4 regions of the Streptomyces sp. EDA2-14 genome follow, and region 1 is predicted to be linked to each of the others. Evidence: riboswitches for the same ligand, from Rfam matches in the RefSeq annotation. Region 1 holds a riboswitch; each other region holds the start of a gene.
The links. Region 1 has a riboswitch for cobalamin ahead of ACY34M_RS37680 (ABC transporter substrate-binding protein). Riboswitches for the same ligand answer to the same signal wherever they lie in the genome.

Region 1 (5,262 bases):
CCGTACGTCGAACAGGTCACGTACTTCGGAGACCCCGGCGGGACGCCGCCGGCACCCGACCTGCCCGGCCTGGTCGACTGCGGGACGGGCGGCGGACCGGGCATCTACGCCATGCCGAACGGGGAGCGCGGCTACAAAGTGGGCATCGACCACCCGCTCCGGGCCCTGGCCGGAGACACCCTGGGCGACGACCTCGAACGCCCGGTGGTCCCGGAGCGCACCGAGGCGATCCGCGCCCGCGTGGCACGTGACCTCACCGCCGTCCCGCCCCATGTCCTGGCCGGCCAGGTGTGCACCTGGACCGACTCCGGGGACGGGGACTTCGTCGTCGGCCGGACCCACCCGCGCGTGGTGCTGGCCTGCGGGGACAGCGGGGAAGGGTTCAAGTTCGCCGCGTTCATGGGGGAGTACCTCGCGGGCCTCGTCGAAGGCGGCGACGGCGAGCCCGAACTCCAGGCCCACTGGAACCCCCACCGCTTCGGGGAGAATCCGTCCATCCCGGACACCGCTTCGGCCATCGGCCGCCACTGACCGAAAAGCGCCGGATGCCCAGCCGCTGCCCGGGGAACCGAGGTGACAGGGTTGGGTCTCTTGTTGAACCCTTGCTCGACGGCAACGGCCCACCCACCGGAAGTGAACCCCTGTGACCAGCATCGCGTACCAAGGCGAACACGCCTCCAATTCGGCGACCGTCGCCCAGACGTTGTTCCCGGGGAGCACGGAACTGCCCTGCGTGAGCTTTGAACAGGCGCTGGACGCGGTGACGTTGGGCTCCGCCGACCTGGCGGTGATCCCGGTGGACAACTCCACGGCCGGTCGCGTCGCCGACGTGCACCACCTCCTCCCGGAGTCCGGCCTGTTCGTCGTCGGCGAGTACTTCCACGCCATCCGCTTCGACCTCATGGGGGTGCCGGGGGCGTCGCTCGACGGCGTGGAGTGCGTCCGCAGCCACGTGCATGCCCTGGGGCAGTGCCGAAAGCTTCTGCGCGCGGGCGGCTGGCGCACGCACGTCAGCGACGACACCGCCGGGTCCGCCCGCGAGGTGGCGGAGCTGAACGACCCCCGGCACGCGGCGCTCGCCCCGCCGGCCGCGGCCGGGCACTACGGTCTCGACGTGTTGCAGGAGGGCGTCGAGGACAACCCGGACAACACCACGCGGTTCGTCATCCTGTCCCGTGACGCCGATTTCGCCCCCGTGTCCGGCGGGCCGACCATGACGAGCCTGTTCTTCGCCGTACGGAACATCCCGAGCGCCCTGTACAAAGCGCTCGGCGGCTTCGCCAGCAGCGGGGTGAACCTCACCAAGATCGAGAGCTATCAGATGGGCGCGGGCCTCAACCCGAGCTGCTTCTACGTCGAGATCGAGGGCCACCCCGACGAACCACGTATGGCCCTCGCGCTCCAGGAACTGCGCTTCTTCTCGTCCGAGGTGCGCGTCCTCGGCGTGTACCCGGCACATCCGCACCGGCTGGGGGAGCGGAACGTGTGAGGTGGCGGGCCGTGGTGGGTGCGGGTTTCCGATCTCCGGCCCCCGTTGATCACTCATGGGTTGGCGTCGGCACGGCGGGATTGTCGGTGCGGCGGACGCCGCTCCGGGGGAGGGGACGAGCGGTGCAGACGGCGTTCGACGAGTCCGAGCGGCGGACGTGGGCGGGGCGCGCCGATGCCTATGCCGCGAGTTTCGCCAAGCTCTGCGCATATCCGGTGCCCGGACTCCTCGACGCTGCCGGGGTGCGGGTCGGGGCGGGCGTGCGGGTTCTCGACGTGGGGACGGGCACGGGCACCGCTGCCGCGCTCGCCTGTGGGCGGGGAGCGAAGGTGACGGCGGTGGATGCCGAACCCGGCATGGTCGCGCGGGCCGCGCCGGCGGCTCCCGACGCCGACGTACGGCTCGCCGCGCTGCCCCATCTCCCCTTCGCGGACGACGAGTTCGACGCCGTGATCGGGAACTTCGTCCTCAACCACGTCGGGCAACCTCGGGAAGCCCTGACGGAGCTGCGCCGGGTGACGCGTCCCGGCGGGCGGACAGCCGTCACCATCTGGGGAGTTCCCGCCGCCTCCGGGCAGACGCTCCTGGGGCGAGCCGTCGAGGCGGCAGGCGTCACCCGCCCCGCACACCTGCCGGGTCTCGCCCCCGGGGACGACTTCCTGCGTACGGAACAAGGCTTCGCAGCGTTGCTCGGCGAGGCGGGTCTGAAGGACGTCGTCAGTGACACCGTGACCTGGGACCACCGGACGACGCCCGAGGAATGGTGGAGCGGACCGGCCGCCGGAGTGGCGACGATCGGCCAGATCGTGACGAGCCAGCCCTCGGCGGTCATCGACGAGATCAGGCACCACTTCGATTCACTGTGCGCGGAGTTCACCGACCCGGACGGCGCACTGGTCCTGCCTCATGCGGCCCTGATTGCACACGGGCGGGCCTGACCCTCATGACGAATTGGACTTCGGTCCGGCCTCCGTGGAGGACCTGAACAGCCTGGTCCGGAAGGCAGCGACCGGCGCATGACGCCCATCGTGCAGGGGGGGCGATCTGGTACGCGGCGGGAGAGGTGTTCTGCCGCCACCGGAAGACGGCCGTCGTGTGACGCCCACCGGGTACAGGTGTCTCTTGCCACGTGCGCCACAATGGGCGCACGAGGCGACGGGGGCCAGGAAGCCGGTGTGAATCCGGCGCGGTCCCGCCACTGTGACCGGGAAGCGATCCTCCCGCACGCCACTGCCCGCGCGAGCGGACGGGAAGGCGGAGGCGAGCGGCGATCCGGGAGCCAGGAGACTGACCCGTCGTCGGTCCAACAGCAGGGGCGAGGACACCCCGGAGAGGATCGATGTGACGACGCATGTCCGGACGCAACCGGAGCGGCGATCGCAACCTGGCAGGCGTGGCGTGCTGGCAGGAGGGGGCGCCCTGGCACTGGCCGGCACCGGTCTGCTCAGCGGCTGCGGCGGTGACACGAAGGACGGCGGAGGCGGCGACCGGTTCCGCGCGGCGTTCACCTCCGGCGGATCCGGGGAGACGCTGGACCCGCACGTCGCCCCGAACTTCGTCGACCAGGCGCGCGCCAAGGCCCTGTACGACACCCTCGGCACGTACGCGGACGACATGTCGGTCCGCAAGCGGCTCGCGGAGTCCTGGGAGAGCGACGCGTCCGGCACGCGGTGGCGCGTCCGTCTGCGCGCGGCACAGTTCCACGACGGAAAGCCGGTCACGGCCAAGGACGTTCTCTACAGCTACCGTCGCGCCGCCGACCCCAAGACCGGCTCGCCCTCGCAGGTGCTGCTCTCCGCGATCGACTTCACCGCCAGCAAGGCCGACGGCGCGCGCGATGTCGTGCTGGTCCTGAAGGCACCGAACTTCGAGTTCCCCACCGTCTTCGCGGGCCCCGGTACCGAGATCGTCCCCGACGGGACGACCGACTTCCGCAAGCCGGTCGGCTCCGGGCCCTTCACCTACGTCTCGTTCACGCCCGGCGGCACTGCCCGCTACCGGCGCTGGGCGGACCACTGGGACGGCGCCCCGCACATCGCCGAGCTGGAGATCGTCCCCGCGAACGAGGAGTCGGCGCGGCTCAACGCCCTGCTGTCCGGGCAGGTGCACTACGGGGCCGACATGGCCGGAGCCTCCGTGGAGCGGTTGAAGAAGGACGGCTCCACGCGACTGCTGACCGCGAAGCGCGCGACCGCGCAGCAACTGCTCCTGCGCACGGGACGCAAGCCGTTCGACGACTCCCGCCTGATACGCGCCGTGCAACTGGGCATCGACCGCGAGGCGTTGGTCCGGATCGCGCTCGCCGGGCACGGTGAGACCGGCAACGACCTGTTCGGGCTCGGCCTGCGCGGCTACCCGGACGACCTCAAGCCCCGCGAGCGCGATGTCGACGAGGCCCGCAGGCTCGTCAAGGAGGCGGGCGCCCACGGGCTGCGCGTCACCGTGGAGACCAGCTCCGTCGACGCCGCCTGGGAACCGGCCGTCGAGCTGATGGCACGGCAACTGCGCGAAGTGGGCCTGAAGGTGTCCGCCAACACCCGCGCCTCCAGTACCTACTTCAGCGAGATCAGGACCAAGGGGGTGGCCGCCTTCAACACGACCTCCACCCTGCCCGTCTCCGACTTCCTGCAGCAGCGGGTGCGCGGCGGGGCCGCCCGCAACCAGACCCAGTACGCCTCGAAGAAGTTCGACACCCTCCTGGACCGGGCCCGCACCACCCGCGACGAACAGGAGCGGCTGCACCTGCTCGCGCGCGCCCAGAAGATCGCCCGCGAGGAGTCAGGACTTCTGGTGTGGGCGTTCTCCGACGCCAACGACGCCATCGCCCGCACGGTGAGCGGCCTGCGCGCCGCGCCACCGAACTCGCACGACTGGGCCCGCTTCGACCGCGTCCGCGTCGGCTGACGGCGTGCGCGCCTACATCGCCCGACGCTGCCTGCTCGCCCTCGTGCAGTGCCTGGTGGTGCTCGTCGCCGTGTTCGCCGTCGGTACGCTGCTGCCCGGCGACACGGCGGACGTGCTCCGCGGTGAACTCGGCACCCCCGAACAAGTCACGGCGCTGCGCGAGCAGTTGGGTCTCGACGAACCGGCCTGGACCCGCTTCGGACACTGGCTCGGGCACCTGCTCACCGGCGAGCCGGGGCAGTCCCTCACCACCGGACTCCCGGTCGGCGACGACATCGGCCGCCGTGTCGGTGTGACGCTCCTGATCGGCCTCCCGGCGCTGGTCCTCGTCACCGTGCTCGCCCCGCTCGTCGGCACGGTGTCGGGCCTGCGCGAGGGCAGCCGCGTGGACCGCGCCCTGAACGCGGCGGCGGTTGTGCTGCACGCGGTACCGGAGTTCGTGCTCGGGCTGCTGCTGGTCGCCTCGCTGTCATTGTGGGCAGGCCTGCTGCCCGCCACCGCCGTCGGCATGGACACGGGCGCACTGCTCGCGCAGCCCGCCGCCCTGGTGCTGCCGGTCGTCGTACTGACGGCACGTCACGTGTGCGATCTGGCACGGCAGATACGCGTCGGGGTCGCGGCGGAGCGGCACGGCGCGGTCGCCGAACACCTGCGGCTCCTCGGCGTACGCGAGCGGACCGTGGTGCTGCGACACGTACTGCCGGGAGCGCTCGGCCCGGCGGCGCAGCAGTACGCCCGCTGCGTGGAAGGGCTCCTCGGCGGCGCCGTACTGGTGGAGGCCGTGTTCGGATTCAGCGGCCTCGGCAACGGTTTCGTCGAGGCGGTCCAGAACCGTGACCTGCCCCAAGTGCAGACGTACGCGCTGCTGT
Region 2 (5,262 bases), on a different contig from region 1:
GTCCGGGCGGCGGCCAGGACCCGCAGCCCGCGGTCGCCGATCTCGTCGATCCGGTCCTCCCAGAACGCGGCGTCCAGCGGTTCGGCGGAGCCGTCCGCCGCCGTCTGGGTGGTGCAGCGGGCGAGCACCCGGTCCGGGGCGCCCTTGAGGAGGATGTGCCGCGAGCCGTCGGGGGTCTCGTCGAGGACCGCCATGTACTTGGTCTCGGACTCGAACGGGAGCACCGCGCGCCGCCGGTTCGCGCCGGTGTCGTAACCGGCGGTCATGCCGAGGGTGCGCAGCGCCCCCTCGGTGGGCTCGCCGACGAGTTCCCAGCGGCCGCTGTCGCCGCGGACGACACGGGCGTCGTTGCACTCGGCCATCACTTCGACCAGCGAGCGCAGATCCGCGTGGTCGGCGAGCGCGGCCGGGGCGCCGTCCAGGGTGACCTCGCCCTCCGGGGCGTAGCCGAGGCCGCTGACGTCGTAGGTGTGGGCGCGGGTGCGCACGAGCCGGGCGGTCATCTCGTTGGTGGTGAGGGTGCCGGTCTTGTCGGAGCAGATCGTGGTGACCGAGCCGAGGGTCTCGACCGCGGGCAGCTTGCGGGTGATGGCCCGGCGCCTCGCCATCTGCTGCACGCCGAGCGCGAGCGTGATGGTCACCAGGGCGGGGAGCCCCTCGGGGACGGCGGCGACGGCGAAGCCGATGGCCGCCGACAGCAGCTCCGACGTGCTGAAATCGTGCAGGGCGCCGATCACGATCATGACGACGGCGGCGACGAGGATCAGGAGCGCGAGCCGCTTCCCGAAGGACGCGAGGGTCCGGGAGAGCGGTGTCTCCAGCGAGTCCACCTGGTCGATCATCGTCTGGATACGGCCGATCTCGGTGTCCGCGCCGGTGGCGACGACGACGCCGGTGCCGGTGCCCGCCGAGATCAGCGTGCCGGAGAACAGCATCGGGGTGCGGTCCCCCACGCCCGCGTCCGCGTCCACCGGATCCACGTGCTTGGCGGCCGGCAGCGACTCGCCGGTCAGGGCGGCCTCGTCGGCGCGCAGCCCGGTGGACTCCAGGAGCCGCAGGTCGGCGGGGACCCGGTCGCCCGACCGCAGCCGCACCACGTCCCCCGGCACGAGCTCCTCCGCGTCCGCCTCGACCCACGCCCCGTCGCGCCGGGCGTGCGCCATGACGGAGAGCATCGACCGGATCCCGTTCAGCGCCTTCTCCGCCCGGCCCTCCTGCACCAGGCCGATCACGGCGTTGATCACGGCGACGGCGAGGATGACGGAGAAGTCCACCCAGTCGCCGAGCAGCGCCTTCAGCACGGCGGAGCCGAGCAGGACGTAGATCAGGACGTCCTGGAACTGGGCGAGGATCCGCCGCCACAGCGGGGTCGGGGCGGGTGGCGCGAGGCGGTTGGGCCCGCTGTCGGCGAGCCGCCGCGCTGCCTCCACCCGGGTGAGTCCGTCGGCGGAGGTGTCGTACCGCTCCAGCACCGCCGGCACCGGCAGGGACCACGGCACCGCCGCATCCTCGCCTGCGGGGTCCGGATGACTCGTGGCCGCGCTGCTGGACATGGTCCCAGTGAACAATGGGACAGGTGCGCTGTCGCGTTGTCCGTACTCCCCCGCGGCCGGTCATCGCACCAAGCAGCAGTCCCCGCACTTCCCGCCGCCCGGCGCCCGGTAGTACAGGCAGCAGCTGCGGCGCCGGAACGTCAGCTCCGGGCCGGTGATGCGGCCGGTGCCGCGCAGCCGGCCCGTGTCGAGCAGGGTCTGCGTCAGGTCCGTGACCGCCGTCCGCAGGCCCGGCCGTGACCTGAGCAGTTGCGCCGCCGAACCGACAAGGGCCGACGCGGAGTTGCCCGCCAGCAGGCGCGGCGCCGTCTTCACGGTGAGACCGTCCTCGATCCGTTCGAGGGCTCCCTCGACCTGCCCGTGCACGGCGTCGGCGAGCGCGGGCAGCCCCGGGACACGTAGCCCCCGCGGCTCGGCCAGGCGGAGGGCCGAGCCGTCGCCCGCCCACTCCACGGTGCGCATCGTCGGCACGATTCCGTGCACGAGGGCGCAGGCCAGGACGGGTGACCAGAGCCGGGCCGCGAGTCCCAGATGGGCGATCGAGACACCGATCCGGGCCTCGGGGGATGCGTAGCGCTCGTTGACCGTCCGGGCCCGGGCGGCGAACCCCGCGTGACTGGGCCCATCGGTGTCGGCGGCAGCGTGCTCGCCCGGCGCCCGGCCCACATCAAGGGCGAAGAAACCGCCGATCCGCGCCACATCCCGCAGCACCTCGGCCACTTCCTCCGTAGACACCTCTTCCGGCTCTCCGGACACTTGGGCGCTCACGATGCCGTGGCGCGGCGCGGCCGGTCGATGAGGTACAGGTCGAGGATCTCGGGCCGGGGCGCGACTCCCGGCCCTCCGGCGCTCACCCACCGCGCGATGTCCTCGGTGGCGTCGGAGTCGTTGACCAGGCCGAGCCACACCGGTCGTGCGCCGGCCGCCCGACCGGCGGCGGAGGGCTGCACCACGACGACGTTGGCCTGCTCGCACACGTCCAGGCACTCGGAGATCCGCACCGGCGCGACCTCCCGGAGCCGCGCCTTCTGCGCCGCGTGATCGCCGGCGACCTTGACGGTGCCGCAGCAGCAGTCACGGCACACGACCACCCTGCACGCGACCGCGCGGTCCGCCGCCGTGCTCACTTCGTCCGCGAGCCGTTCAGGCATGCCGCGTCCCTCCTCTTGCCGGGGAGTTCCGCCCCGGATCGCTTCGAGGGGGCGACAGCGTGAGTCTCCTGGCTCTCGGGTCCGTGCTCGTCCCGGCCTTCCCACCCTTGCGGGGCAGTGGCGCGTCGGGATCCGCTCGCCGATCACAGTGGCGGTACCGCACCGGATTCGCACCGGTTTCCTCGGGCCGCCGTCGCCCATGTCCTCGGCCATCCTGCCATGTGTGCCACGGCCCTTGGGCCGCAGCCGAGTTGTGGCCCCCTGTGGCCAGGCGTGAGCGCGGGGCCGTAGGGTTGCGCACGCAGCTGGTTCGCCCCGTCCGCCAGGCGGGATGCGTCGCAAGAGGGAACCCGGTGGGAATCCGGGACTGCCCCGCAGCGGTGAGTGGGAACGACCGCCGTCATACGCACTGGGCCCCGCGACAGGGGACCCGGGAAGCGACGGCCAGTAGAAGTTCCGTACCTGTACGGGACGCGCCCACGAGTCCGAAGACCTGCCATCTGCCCGTGCGCGGACGACACGTGCACGGACATCCCGGTGACCTCGTGGGCGGGTCGGCGTGCACACCGAGCGGACGACCGCGCCATCGCGTGCCGGGTCGTGACCGCCGGTCGTGCCACTCCTTCGCGCCGCACGGGTCTGCGGGATCTCAGGGATACGTCTCGAAGGAGAACTCCGTGACCACCAACACCGCGGCGGCGGCAGCACGGGCCACCGTGTACGGCTACCCCCGCCAGGGACGCGACCGCGAACTCAAGAAGGCGATCGAGGGGTACTGGAAGGGCCGCCGCACCGCCGACGATCTCCGTTCCACGGCCGCCGACCTGCGCCGCGCCAACTGGCGCGAGCTCGCCGACGCCGGCATCGGCGAAGTCCCCACCGGCGACTTCTCGTACTACGACCACGTCCTCGACACCACCGTCATGGTCGGCGCCGTCCCGCGGCGACACCGCGCCCAGGTCGACGCCGACGCGCTGGACGGCTACTTCGCCATGGCGCGTGGCACGCAGGACGTCGCACCGCTGGAGATGACCAAGTGGTTCGACACCAACTACCACTATCTGGTGCCGGAGTTGGGTCCGGACACGGTGTTCGCCGCCGACTCCGCCAAGCAGGTCGCGGAGCTGCGGGAGGCCGTCGCGCTCGGTCTGGCCGCCCGTCCTGTGCTGGTCGGACCCGTCACGTATCTGCTGCTCGCCAAGCCCGCGCCCGGTGTCGCGGCCGACTTCGACCCGTTGACCCTGCTCGACCGGCTGCTGCCGGTGTACGGGGAGGTGCTCGCCGATCTGCGGGCGGCCGGGGCCCGGTGGGTGCAACTCGACGAGCCGGCCCTGGTCCAGGACCGCACCCCGGCCGAGTTGAACGCCGCCGCCCGCGCCTACCGCGACCTCGGCGCCCTCACCGACCGTCCGAAGCTCCTGGTCGGCACGTACTTCGACCGACTCGGTGACGCGCTGCCGGTGCTGGCCAAGGCCCCGGTCGACGGCCTCGCCCTCGACTTCACCGGCCCGGCCGCCGCCAACCTGGACGCGCTCGCCGCGGTCGGCGGGCTGCCCGGGAAGCGGCTGGTCGCCGGTGTGGTGGACGGCCGCAACGTCTGGGTCAACGACCTGGAGAGGTCCCTCGTCACGCTCGGCACCCTGCTCGGCCTCGCCGACCGGGTCGACGTCGCGCCTTCCTGCTCGCTGCTCCACGTCCCGCTCGACGCGTCCCTGGAGCGGGACATCGAGCCGCAGATCCTGCGCTGGCTCGCCTTCGCCCGCCAGAAGACCGACGAAGTGGTCACCCTCGCCAGGGGGCTGGCCGGCGGCATCGACACCATCACGGCCGAACTCGCGGGAAACCGGGCCGCACTGAGCTCCCGCGCCACCTCGCCGATCACCAGGGACCCGGCCGTCCGTGCCCGCGCCGCCGCCGTCACCGACTCCGACACCCGCCGCTCGCAGCCGTACGACGAACGGGCCGCCGCCCAGCGCGCGCTCCTCGGCCTGCCGCTGCTGCCGACCACCACCATCGGGTCGTTCCCGCAGACCACTGAACTGCGCACCGCCCGCGCCGAACTGCGCGCCGGGCGCCTCGACACCGCGGGCTACGAGGACCGTGTCAGGAGCGAGATCCGCGAGGTCGTCTCCTTCCAGGAGAAGGCGGGGATCGACGTCCTCGTGCACGGCGAGCCCGAACGCGGCGACATGGTGCAGTACTTCGCCGAGCAGCTCACCGGCTACCTGGCCACGCGGCACGGCTGGGTGCAGTCGTACGGCACGCGCTACGTCCGCCCGCCGGTCCTCGCGGGCGACATCTCCCGTTCCGAACCGATGACGGTGCGCTGGACGTCGTACGCCCAATCGCTCTCCGACCGTCCCGTCAAGGGCATGCTCACCGGGCCCGTCACCATGCTCGCCTGGTCCTTCGTCCGCGACGACCAGCCGCTCGGCGACACCGCACGGCAGGTCGCCCTCGCCCTGCGCGACGAGGTCGCCGACCTGGAGGCGAGCGGCACGTCGGTCATCCAGGTCGACGAGCCCGCGCTGCGCGAGACACTGCCGCTGCGCGCCCTT
Region 3 (5,262 bases), on a different contig from region 1:
TCGTCGTCGTGTGCTTGTCGGCGGCGGTGGTCACTGGCATGCCTCGCAGGACTCGGGGTTTTCAAGGGAGCAGGCGACGGCCTCGGGGTCGGCGGCCTGCTGGGGTACGGGGGTGGTGCGCGAGCCGGAGCCCGCCGCCCGCGCGATGCGCGTCGCGGGGCGCGAGCGCAGGTAGTACGTCGTCTTCAGGCCCGACTTCCACGCGTACGCGTACATCGAGGAGAGCTTGCCGATGGTGGGCGTCTCCATGAAGAGGTTGAGGGACTGGGCCTGGTCGAGGAACGGGGTGCGGGCCGCCGCCATGTCGACGATGCCGCGCTGCGGGATCTCCCACGCCGTGCGGTACAGCGCGCGGATCTCCTCCGGGACCCAGGTGAAGCCCTGCACCGAGCCGTTGGCCTCGCGCAGCGCCTCGCGGGTCTTGGCGTCCCAGACGCCGAGCGCCTTCAGTTCGTCGATCAGGTACGAGTTGATCTGGAGGAACTCGCCCGACAGGGTCTCCCGCTTGAAGAGGTTGGAGACCTGCGGCTCGATGCACTCGTAGACGCCGGCGATCGAGGCGATCGTCGCGGTCGGCGCGATGGCGAGCAGCAGCGAGTTGCGCATGCCGACCTCGGCGATACGTTCCCGCAGCGCCGCCCAGCGCTCCGGCCACGTGAGCTGTACGTCGTAGTGGTCGGGGTGCAGCACACCGCGCGCCGTACGGGTCTTCTCCCAGGCGGGCAGGGGACCGTTGCGCTCGGCGAGGTCGGCCGACGCCTCGTACGCGGCGAGCATGATCCGCTCGGCGATCCGGGTCGACAGCTCGCGGGCCCGCGGCGAGTCGAACGGCAGGCGCAGCTTGAAGAAGACGTCCTGGAGGCCCATGGCGCCCAGGCCCACCGGGCGCCAGCGGGCGTTGGAGCGGCCCGCCTGCTCGGTCGGGTAGAAGTTGATGTCGACGACGCGGTCGAGGAACGTGACGGCCGTACGGACCGTCTCGTCGAGCCGCTCCCAGTCGATGTCGCCCTCCCGCACGAACGCGCCGAGGTTGACGGAGCCCAGGTTGCAGACGGCCGTCTCCCCGTCGTCCGTCACCTCCAGGATCTCCGTGCAGAGGTTGGAGGAGTGGACCGTGTGGCCGGGCTCCGCCGTCTGGTTCGCGGTGCGGTTGGCGGCGTCCTTGAAGGTCAGCCAGCCGTTGCCGGTCTGCGCGAGGGTGCGCATCATGCGGCCGTACAGATCGCGGGCGGGGATGGTCCGCTGGGCCTTCCCCTCGGCCTCGGCCTTCCGGTACGCGGCGTCGAACTCCTCGCCCCACAGGTCGACGAGCTCGGGCACGTCGGCCGGCGAGAACAGCGACCACGGCTGGTCCGCGTTGACCCGGCGCATGAACTCGTCCGGGATCCAGTGCGCGAGGTTCAGGTTGTGGGTGCGGCGCGCGTCCTCACCGGTGTTGTCGCGCAGCTCCAGGAACTCCTCGATGTCGGAGTGCCAGGTCTCCAGGTAGACCGCCGCGGCGCCCTTGCGGCGGCCGCCCTGGTTCACGGCGGCGACCGAGGCGTCCAGCGTCTTAAGGAACGGGACGATGCCGTTGGAGTGCCCGTTCGTGCCGCGGATCAGCGAGCCCCGGCTGCGGATGCGGGAGTACGAGAGGCCGATGCCGCCCGCGTGCTTCGAGAGGCGGGCCACCTGGTGGTACCGGTCGTAGATCGAGTCGAGCTCGTCGAGCGGGGAGTCGAGGAGGTAGCAGCTCGACATCTGGGGGTGGCGGGTGCCGGAGTTGAAGAGGGTGGGGGAGGAGGGCAGGTAGTCGAGTCGGCTCATCAGGCCGTACAGCGACGCCACGTCCTCCAGGGCCCGCACGCCCGTCTTTGAATTGAACGCAGTGTCCTCCGCCAGGCCCGCGGCGACGCGCAGCATGAAGTGCTGCGGGGTCTCGATGACGTGCCGGGTGATGGGGTGGCGCAGCAGATAGCGGCTGTGCAGGGTGCGCAGGCCGAAGTAGCCGAAGCGGTCGTCGCCCGCCACGTCGATCAGCGCGTCGAGGCGCGCCGCGTGCACCCGCGCGAACTCGGCCGTGCGGTCCGCGATCAGGCCCTCGCGGTGGCCGACCGCGATCGACTCCGTGAAGCTCGTGACGCCCTGCGAGGCGGCCTCGGCGGCGATGGAGCGGGTGAGCAGGCGAGCGGCGAGCCGGGAGTAGGCGGGGTCCTCGGAGATCAGCCCGGCCGCGGCCTCGGTGGCGAGATCGCGCAGCTCGGCCTCATCGGCCCGCGCCGAGCGGCCGCGCAGCGCGGCGGCCGCGATCCGGCCGGGGTCGGCGTCGGGGAGGTCGGCGGTCAGCTCGGTCAGGGTGCGCAGCAGGGCTGCACCCGGGCCGTCCTCGGGGGCGGCTGAGACCGGTTCGGCGGGCGCGATGGTCACGTGGAGGCTCTCCCTCGCTCGGCTCGAGGCCTGCGGGGAGGAGGTGGCAGCGCGGGCGCGCGATGGCGGGCCCTCGTCCACCGGCCCTTTCCGCGAGGCCCGGACGTCGTCGACGCCCGGGCCGGACGGCTCGGGCGTACCGTCGACAGGTCATCGGACTCGCGTGGGCGCTTTTGTACGCCTACGCACACCGTTGCGGGACAGTTCCGGATTCGCACCGGATTCCCCTGCGGCGACAGCGAGAGCGAGCATACATGTTGTGTCGGGCTTTCGCGTCAGCCCCATATGTTGTGTCGGCGTGGCGGTGGCGTCCCGCGCCCTCAGCCCGTCGGCGCCTGCGCCGTCAGCCGCAACTCGTACGCCCGTAGCACCACTTCCGGGATCGGGGCCCAGTCGCGGTCCGGGATCCGGGTGAAGCCGAGGCGCTCGTAGAGGCGGTGCGAGGCGGTCGCCAGCGGCTGCGTGCACAGCACCACGGCCGTCTTGCCCGCCGCGCGGGCCCGCTCGACCACGGCGCGCACGAGCGCCTCGCCGACGCCCTTCCCGCGCGCCTCGACGTCGACCGCGAGCATCCGGAACTCGGCCTCGGAGGGGCGGGCGATCTCCGCGTACTCGTGGTCGTGCGAGCCGACGTAGGTGACGCTGCCGACGAGCCGGCCGTCCGGGGCCTCGGCGACGAGCACCTCGGCCGTCCGCGCGCGCTTCTCGACGTCGCGCAGCTCGGCCGCGTACCAGTCGTTCTCGCCGAACGCGAGGAGGCCGCTGCCCAGGTAGGCGCGGGCACTCAACTCGCCTAGCACGGCGTACTCATCGGGGCGCACAGTTCTGATCACGACGCCATGGTTACGCGACCCGCGGCACCGGTGGCAACGCTTTCCGGAAAATGTGTCGGGCCCCTCCGCGGGGAGGGGCCCGACACCGGTCGCGTGCGCGCGCCTAGTGGCCGGTCTCCGCGCCGACCTTCGGCAGCTCGACCTGCACGCCCTTGTCGCCGGCGTCGGCCGTGTAGTCCTCGGCGGACGTCTCGTCGACGCCGTCCGGGGCCTTCACGGCCTTCAGGACGAAGGTGAGGACGACGGTGACGACGACGTTCAGGACGAACGCCGTCGTGCCGATGTAGCCGATCTGGCCGATGCCCGGGATCTCCGCCGACGAGCCGCCGAAGTGCGCCTGCGTCGGCGAGGCGACGCCCCACGCGGCGAGCGTGCCGTAGACCATGCCGACCGCCCAGCCGGCGAGCAGCGCCCACCGGTGGAACCAGCGCGTGAACAGGCCGCCGACCAGGGCCGGGAAGGTCTGCAGGATCCAGATGCCGCCCAGCAGCTGGAAGTTGATCGCGACGGTCTTGTCCATGGTGAGGACGAAGGCGAGCGCGCCCACCTTCACCAGGAGCGAGACCAGCTTGGAGACCTTGGTCTCCTGCGCGGCCGTCGCGTTCGGCTTGATGAAGTCCTTGTAGATGTTGCGCGTGAACAGGTTCGCCGCGGCGATGGACATGATGGCCGCGGGGACCAGCGCGCCGATGCCGATGGCGGCGAACGCGACACCCGTGAACCAGTCCGGGAACATGTCCTCGAACAGCTGCGGGATCGCCAACTGCCCGTTCTGCACCTTGATCCCGGCCGCGATCGCCATGAACCCGAGCAGCCCGAGCAGGCCCAGCATCAGCGAGTACAGCGGCAGGATCGTGGTGTTGCGGCGGATCACGTTGCGGCTCTTGGAGGAGAGCGTCGCCGTGATCGAGTGCGGGTACATGAACAGCGCCAGGGCGGAGCCGAGCGCGAGCGTCGCGTACGTCCACGTACCCGAGGAGCCCGGCGCGAGTCCGGCGACGGGCTTGCCCGCCGCCTCGTTCGCGGCGTCGAACTTGTCGCTCGCCGCGGCGAAGATGTCGTCGAAGCCGCCCAGCTTGATCGGGATGTAGATGATGGCCACCGCGATCACGATGTAGATCAGGGTGTCCTTGACGAACGCGATCAGCGCGGGGGCCCGCAGACCCGAGGAGTACGTGTACGCGGCGAGCACGCCGAAGGCGATCAGCAGCGGCAGGTCCTTGATGAACCAGTTGGTGTTCTCGCCGCCGCCGACGCCCATCACGTCGAGCACGGCCTGGATGCCGACCAGTTGGAGCGCGATGTACGGCATCGTGGCGAGGATGCCGGTGACCGCGACCGCGAGCGAGAGCCCCTTGGAGCCGAAGCGTCCGCGCACGAAGTCCGAGGTGGTCACGTACCCGTGCTTGTGCGAGACCGACCACAGGCGCGGCAGGAAGGTGAAGATCAGCGGGTACACGAGGATCGTGTAGGGCACGGCGAAGAAGCCGGAGGCGCCGGCCGCGTAGATCGCCGCGGGAACGGCGACGAACGTGTACGCGGTGTAGAGGTCGCCACCGAGCAGGAACCACGTGATCCAGGTGCCGAACGAGCGGCCGCCCAGACCCCATTCGTCGAGGGACGCCTCGTTCTCGGCCTTGCGCCAGCGCGCGGCGAGGAAGCCCATGACCGTGACGGCCACGAAGAAGATGATGAAGACGGTGAGCGCGACACCGTTGACGCCGCCGTTCACGCCTGGCCTCCAGCCGACTGAGCAGACTTGCGGGCACGCTGGTCGCGCTGCCACAGCTTGTACGCGATCATCGTGAGCGCGGTCGAGACGAGCACCCAGAGCATCTGGTACCAGTAGAAGAACGGGACGCCGATCAGCGTCGGTTCGACCTTGGCGTAGGAGCTGACCCAGAGCATCGCGACGAACGGTGCGACCAGACAGAGTGCAATGATCACGCGCACCGGCGTGACCACCGGTTGTTTCACTTCAGGCGCATCGGACATTCGCGGTTCCGTTCCCCTCGCGGATCAG
Region 4 (5,262 bases), on a different contig from region 1:
GCGTTCTTACGGTGCGGACGGTTGAGGGTGATGGTGGCGATGTGGTCGCGGGTGGAGTAGAGGAGGTCTTCGGCCGCGGACATGGCGGATCCTTCCGTTCGGCGGACTCTTCTCGGGTCCGACGGGTGGCTGAGGGGTGGCTGACCGGGTGACTGGCGGGTGGCTGTGCTCAGGCGGCGGTCGCGGCGCCCGGTTCGCGAGCCACACCGGTGTCGAAGAGGGCGGCGGCGTCCGTGCCGGGCAGGCCGAGCTCGGCGAGGACCTCGCGGGTGTGCTCGCCGAGGTGCGGGGCGGGGCGCAGCGGGCCGTCGTCCTCGCAGGAGAAAGCACCGGCGGCGGGCTCCGTCATGTGGACCGGCGGCCGGCCGAGCAACAGCGTGCCCTCGGTGGGGTGTTCGGTGCGCTCGAAGAAGCCGGTGGCGCTCAGGTGCGGATCGGTGAAGAGGTCGTCGAGGGTGTTGACGCGGGTCGCGGGTATGTCGCGGGCGTCGAACTCGGCCTGCCACTCGGCCGTGGTGCGCAGCAACAGCTCGGCGTTGACCATCGAGTAGAGGGTGTCGATATGCTCGGTGCGCTCCGTGATGGTGCGAAAGCGCGGGTCGTCGGCGAGCGCGGGGCGGCCGATCGCGGCGAAGAAGGACCGCCACTGGGCGTCGGTGTAGATCATGACGGCGAGGTGGCCGTCCTTGGTGCGGCACGGGCGGCGGTGCGGGGAGCGGGTACGGGCGTAGCCGGTGGGGCCCGTGGGCGGGTCGAAGACGCGGCCGCCCTGCTGTTCGAGCAGGGTGAACGAGGCCATGGTCTCCATCATCGGGACCTCGACGGCGCGGCCCCGCCCGGTGGCCTCGCGGCCGTGCAGCGCGGCGAGGACGGCCGCGGCGCCGTAGATGCCGACCGTCTTGTCGGCCGCGGCCTGCCGCACGTACTCCGCTCCGCCGTCGCCGCCCTGAAGTGCGGCGACTCCCCCGGCGGCCTGGATGACGTCGTCGTAGGCGGGCCGGTCCGAGTCGGGGCCGCCGGCGGCGAAGCCGCGGAACGCGCAGTGGACGAGGCGCGGGTTGCGCTCCAGGGCGGATGCGGCGGTGAGCCCGAGTCGGCGGGCGGCCGCGGGGCGCAGGTTGTGCACGAGGACGTCGGCCGAGTCCACGAGTGCGGCGAGGACGGGCGCGGCGCCGGGCGCCTTGAGGTCGAGGGCGACGCTGCGCTTGCCGCGGTTGGTGTTGAGGAAGGCGGGGCCCATGCCGTTGCCCCGGGTGTCGGCGATGTAGCGGACGACGTCGCCTGCGGGCGGCTCGACCTTGATGACGTCCGCGCCCCACTGGGCGAGCAGCAGGGTGCAGTACGGGCCCATCAGCGTCGAGGTGATGTCGACGACGCGGACGCCGTTGAGCGGCCAGCCCGCAGGGGGTCCGCCGCCGCTCGCCGTCTCCACTGCCGCTTCGGAATTGTCTACCGATTCTGCCGGTTCCTTCGGCGTCATCGCCGAGTCCTCCTCTGAAATCGGCCGCCGATGACGTGTATTGAAGCCATCGTCGGGTTTCATATCGGGGCGTTCACTACCGAACGGGACATCCATCCGAGCAAGATTGGATGCAATCTGACGCACAGTGCGGCACCATGTCAATGCCCCTGCGTGTTCAGGGGAGTTAGAGTCGACAACCCTCGGCGGGAAGGCAGGCAACAGTGACGGCTCAGACGGGGGCGGAGCGGCTGGACGCGGTGTCCGGCGCGGTGGCCCAGGTGGTGGAGGAGCTGCGGGCGATGCTGTTCGCGCGCGATCTGACACCGGGCAGCCCGGTGCGCCAGGAGGCGCTGGCCGCGCGTCTCGGGGTCAGCCGGGCCCCGGTCCGCGAGGCGTTGCGGGTGCTGGCCAGCGAGGGCGTCCTCGATCACGTCCGCAACGTCGGGTACCGGGTGAAGGTACTGACCGCGGCCGAGTTCGAGCAGACCTATCTGATGCGGCGGGTCCTGGAGGCGGAGGTGCTGCGCCGACTGCCGCCCTTCTCGGCCTCCGCCCTCGAAGGACTGTCCGCCGTGAACGAGCAGATCGCCGAGGCGTCGGCCCGCGCCGACCTCACCGCCATGGCCCGCCTCAACTCCGATTTCCACTTCCGCATGTTCACCGCGTCGGGCCTGGACCTCGTCGTCGCCGAACTGCGCCGCGTCTGGCAGCTGAGCGACGGCTACCGGGCCTACCTCCTGCACGACCCGCTGTCGCAGAAGCGGATCGTCGACGAGCACGCGGAGATGGTCGAGGCGCTCCGGGCCCGGGACCACGAACGCCTCGTCTCCCTCATGGACCACCACAGGGACGGGACCCGCCCCCAGCTGGAAGCGGTCTTCACGCCGCCCTCCGCGTAGCCGACGCCGGGCGTGATAGTTTCGCCGAGCCAGTCGTACCTTTGTGCGTTTTTCTACGCACACGGGTCAGGGAATCCGGTGCGAATCCGGAACTGACGCGCAGCGGTAAGGGTGACGGGCGGAGCCACTGCCACTGGGCCGGCACATCGGTCCGGGAAGGCGCTCCGCTCGGCCGACCCCGAGTCCGAAGACCTGCTGGCGGCCTCCAGAGCCGCGTGGCCCGGGGGCGGACCGTAGGCCGGCTCCGCGTATGAGCCCTGGACGCGAAGGAACCTCCGTGCTGTTCGCACGTCAGCTCCGCCGATGCACACCGCTGTTGGCGCTCGCCCTGCTGATCACCGGCTGCGGCACGCCTGCCGCGACCGAGGACGACGCCGCCGGTGGCGGCGGCGTCTCGCTCACCAATTGCGGCAGGAAGGTCCACGTCGAGCACGCCCCGAAGCGGGCCGTCGCCCTCGACCAGGGCTCCGCGGAGATCATGCTCTCGCTGGGCCTGGCGGACCGGATGGTGGGCACCGCCACCTGGACCGACCCGGTCCTCAAGAACCTGGCGAAGGACAACGCGAAGGTGCCGCGCCTCGCCGACCGCTACCCGTCGTTCGAGAAGGTCCTCGGCACCGAACCGGATTTCGCCGCGGCCTCGTTCACGTACACCCTCGGCAAGGGCGGAGTGGCGCCGCGCGCGGAGTTCGAGAAGCTCGGCGTGCCCACGTACCTCTCCCCCAGCGACTGCGCGGGCAAGGACAACGGGGGCGACGGGGACGGGGTGCGGACCAAGGCCCTGGGCCTCGACGTCGTGTACGGCGAGATCCGGGACCTGGCGCGCGTCTTCGACGTCGAGGAGCGCGGCGAGAAGCTCATCGGGACGCTCAAGTCGCGCGTGAACAAGGCCACTTCCGGTGTCGACGCGCACGGCGTCGACGTCCTGTACTGGTTCGCCAACTCCGACTCGCCCTACATGGCGGGGTGTTGCGGGGCGCCCGGCGTCGTCACCAAGGAGCTCGGGGCGCGCAATGTCTTCGACGACACGCGCGCGGAGTGGCCGCAGGTGAACTGGGAGACGGTCGCGGAGCGCGATCCGGACGTGCTGGTCATCGGCGATCTGACGCGCCGCTCGCAGTCGGCGGAGTCGGCCGCGCAGAAGATCGGGTTCCTGGAGTCGAACCCCGTCACGAAGCAGCTGACCGCAGTGAAGAAGAAGCGGTACGTGCGCCTGAGCGGGCAGGCCATGAACCCGACCATCCGGACCGTCGACGGAGTGGAGCAGGTGGCCGCGGGGCTGCGTGAGTTCGGGCTCGCGCGATGACGGCGGCGCATCCGGCGGCCTCCCCTCGCGTCTCCGTTCGGGCCGCTCTCGCCTGGGCGGCCGGCCTCGCCGCGCTCTGTGTCTCCGTGGCCTTCGCGATCACCTTCGGTCCCGCGCAGATCCGGGTCGGCGACGTGTGGACGGCCGTCGGCGACCGGATCGGCCTCGGCACCTCGGACCTCTCGCCGATCCGGGACGGCATCGTATGGAACCTGCGGCTGCCGCGGACGCTGCTCGCGGCGGTGTGCGGGGCCGGGCTCGCGGTGTGCGGCACGGTGCTCCAGGCGCTGCTGCGCAATCCGCTCGCCGATCCGTTCGTGCTCGGTGTCTCGTCGGGGGCGTCGACCGGCGCCGTGCTCGTCGTCGTGCTGGGGCTCGGCGGGGGTGCCGTGTCCGTGTCGGGCGGCGCGTTCCTGGGCGCCGTGTGTTCGTTCGCGCTGGTCCTTGTGCTCAGTCACACGCTGGGCGGGAGCACGGACCGGGTGGTGCTGTGCGGGGTCGCGGCGATGCAGCTGTTCTCGGCGCTGACCTCGTTCGTCGTCCTGACGTCTGCGGACGCGGAGACGACGCGCGGTGTGCTGTTCTGGCTGCTCGGCTCGCTCAGCGGGGTCGGCTGGACCGAGGTGTGGCTGTGCCTGGCCGTCCTCGCCGTCGCGCTCGTGGTGTGCCTGGCGTACGGGCGCGCCCTCGACGCGTTCGCCTTCGGGGCGGAGGCGGCGGCCACGCTCGGCGTCCGGGTGGCCCGCACCCGGATCGTGCTGCTGTGCGTGACGGCGCTGCTCACGGCGGCGCTGGTGAGCGCGGCGGGGGCGATCGGCTTCGTGGGCCTGGTGCTGCCGCACGCGGCGCGCGCCCTGGTGGGCCCCGGGCACGCCCGGCTGCTGCCGGTGACGGCGCTCGCGGGGGCGGTGTTCCTGGTGTGGGTGGACACGGTCGCGCGGACGGTGCTCGAACCGCAGGAGGTTCCGGTGGGTGTGGTGACATCACTGATCGGTGTGCCGGCGTTCGTGCTGGTGCTCTACCGCCGCCGGGGTGTGCGGTGACGGCGGGGCTGCGCGCGGAGCGTGTGTCGTGGTCGCCGGGCGGGGCCCTGGTGCTCGACGGGGTGAGCCTGACACCGGAGCCCGGCACGGTCACCGGGGTGCTCGGTCCCAACGGCTCCGGCAAGTCGACCCTGCTGCGGCTGCTCGCCGGGGTGCTCGCCCCGGACAGCGGCGTCGTCACCCTCGACGGGGATCCGCTCGCCTCGGTGGGCCGCAGGCAGGCCGCCCGGCGCATCGCCATGGTGCAGCAACAGTCGGACGCGCAGGTCGAGTTGACGGTCGGTGACGTGGTGCGCCTGGGCCGGGTCCCGCACCGTCGCGCCTGGCAGAGCGCGTCGGCGGCGGACGAGGCGGCGGTCCGCTCGGCCCTGGAGCGCAGCGGTCTCGCCGACCGGACGCACCGGCTGTGGCACACGCTGTCCGGCGGCGAGCGCCAGCGGGTGCAGATCGCGCGGGCCCTGGCCCAGGAGCCGCGCGAGCTGCTGCTCGACGAGCCGACGAACCACCTCGACATCCAGCACCAGCTCGAACTGCTCGACCTGATCGGCACCC

Region 2: it holds a riboswitch for cobalamin, as region 1 does, so the genes downstream of both, ACY34M_RS28945 ((2Fe-2S) ferredoxin domain-containing protein) here and ACY34M_RS37680 (ABC transporter substrate-binding protein) in region 1, are expected to answer to the same signal.
Region 3: it holds a riboswitch for cobalamin, as region 1 does, so the genes downstream of both, ACY34M_RS29140 (ribonucleoside-diphosphate reductase subunit alpha) here and ACY34M_RS37680 (ABC transporter substrate-binding protein) in region 1, are expected to answer to the same signal.
Region 4: it holds a riboswitch for cobalamin, as region 1 does, so the genes downstream of both, ACY34M_RS31415 (ABC transporter substrate-binding protein) here and ACY34M_RS37680 (ABC transporter substrate-binding protein) in region 1, are expected to answer to the same signal.

Annotation. Positions count from the first base shown of each region.
Region 1 is NZ_JBUEGE010000025.1:101,187-106,448, forward strand. Features, by position in the region: gene ACY34M_RS37665 (NAD(P)/FAD-dependent oxidoreductase) at 1-531, shown strand, start outside; gene ACY34M_RS37670 (prephenate dehydratase) at 644-1,489, shown strand; gene ACY34M_RS37675 (class I SAM-dependent methyltransferase) at 1,612-2,427, shown strand; cobalamin riboswitch at 2,586-2,799, shown strand; gene ACY34M_RS37680 (ABC transporter substrate-binding protein) at 2,888-4,393, shown strand; gene ACY34M_RS37685 (ABC transporter permease) at 4,398-5,262, shown strand, end outside.
Region 2 is NZ_JBUEGE010000014.1:206,909-212,170, reverse strand. Features, by position in the region: gene ACY34M_RS28955 (cation-translocating P-type ATPase) at 1-1,553, opposite strand, end outside; gene ACY34M_RS28950 ((2Fe-2S)-binding protein) at 1,614-2,288, opposite strand; gene ACY34M_RS28945 ((2Fe-2S) ferredoxin domain-containing protein) at 2,318-2,704, opposite strand; cobalamin riboswitch at 2,766-2,888, opposite strand; cobalamin riboswitch at 2,994-3,219, shown strand; gene metE (5-methyltetrahydropteroyltriglutamate--homocysteine S-methyltransferase) at 3,382-5,262, shown strand, end outside.
Region 3 is NZ_JBUEGE010000015.1:17,045-22,306, forward strand. Features, by position in the region: gene ACY34M_RS29135 (ribonucleotide-diphosphate reductase subunit beta) at 1-40, opposite strand, end outside; gene ACY34M_RS29140 (ribonucleoside-diphosphate reductase subunit alpha) at 31-2,406, opposite strand; cobalamin riboswitch at 2,534-2,664, opposite strand; gene ACY34M_RS29145 (GNAT family N-acetyltransferase) at 2,727-3,239, opposite strand; gene mctP (monocarboxylate uptake permease MctP) at 3,343-4,971, opposite strand; gene ACY34M_RS29155 (DUF3311 domain-containing protein) at 4,968-5,234, opposite strand.
Region 4 is NZ_JBUEGE010000017.1:104,671-109,932, forward strand. Features, by position in the region: gene ACY34M_RS31400 (enoyl-CoA hydratase/isomerase family protein) at 1-83, opposite strand, end outside; gene ACY34M_RS31405 (CaiB/BaiF CoA transferase family protein) at 170-1,432, opposite strand; gene ACY34M_RS31410 (GntR family transcriptional regulator) at 1,684-2,361, shown strand; cobalamin riboswitch at 2,375-2,575, shown strand; gene ACY34M_RS31415 (ABC transporter substrate-binding protein) at 2,639-3,667, shown strand; gene ACY34M_RS31420 (FecCD family ABC transporter permease) at 3,664-4,710, shown strand; gene ACY34M_RS31425 (ABC transporter ATP-binding protein) at 4,707-5,262, shown strand, end outside.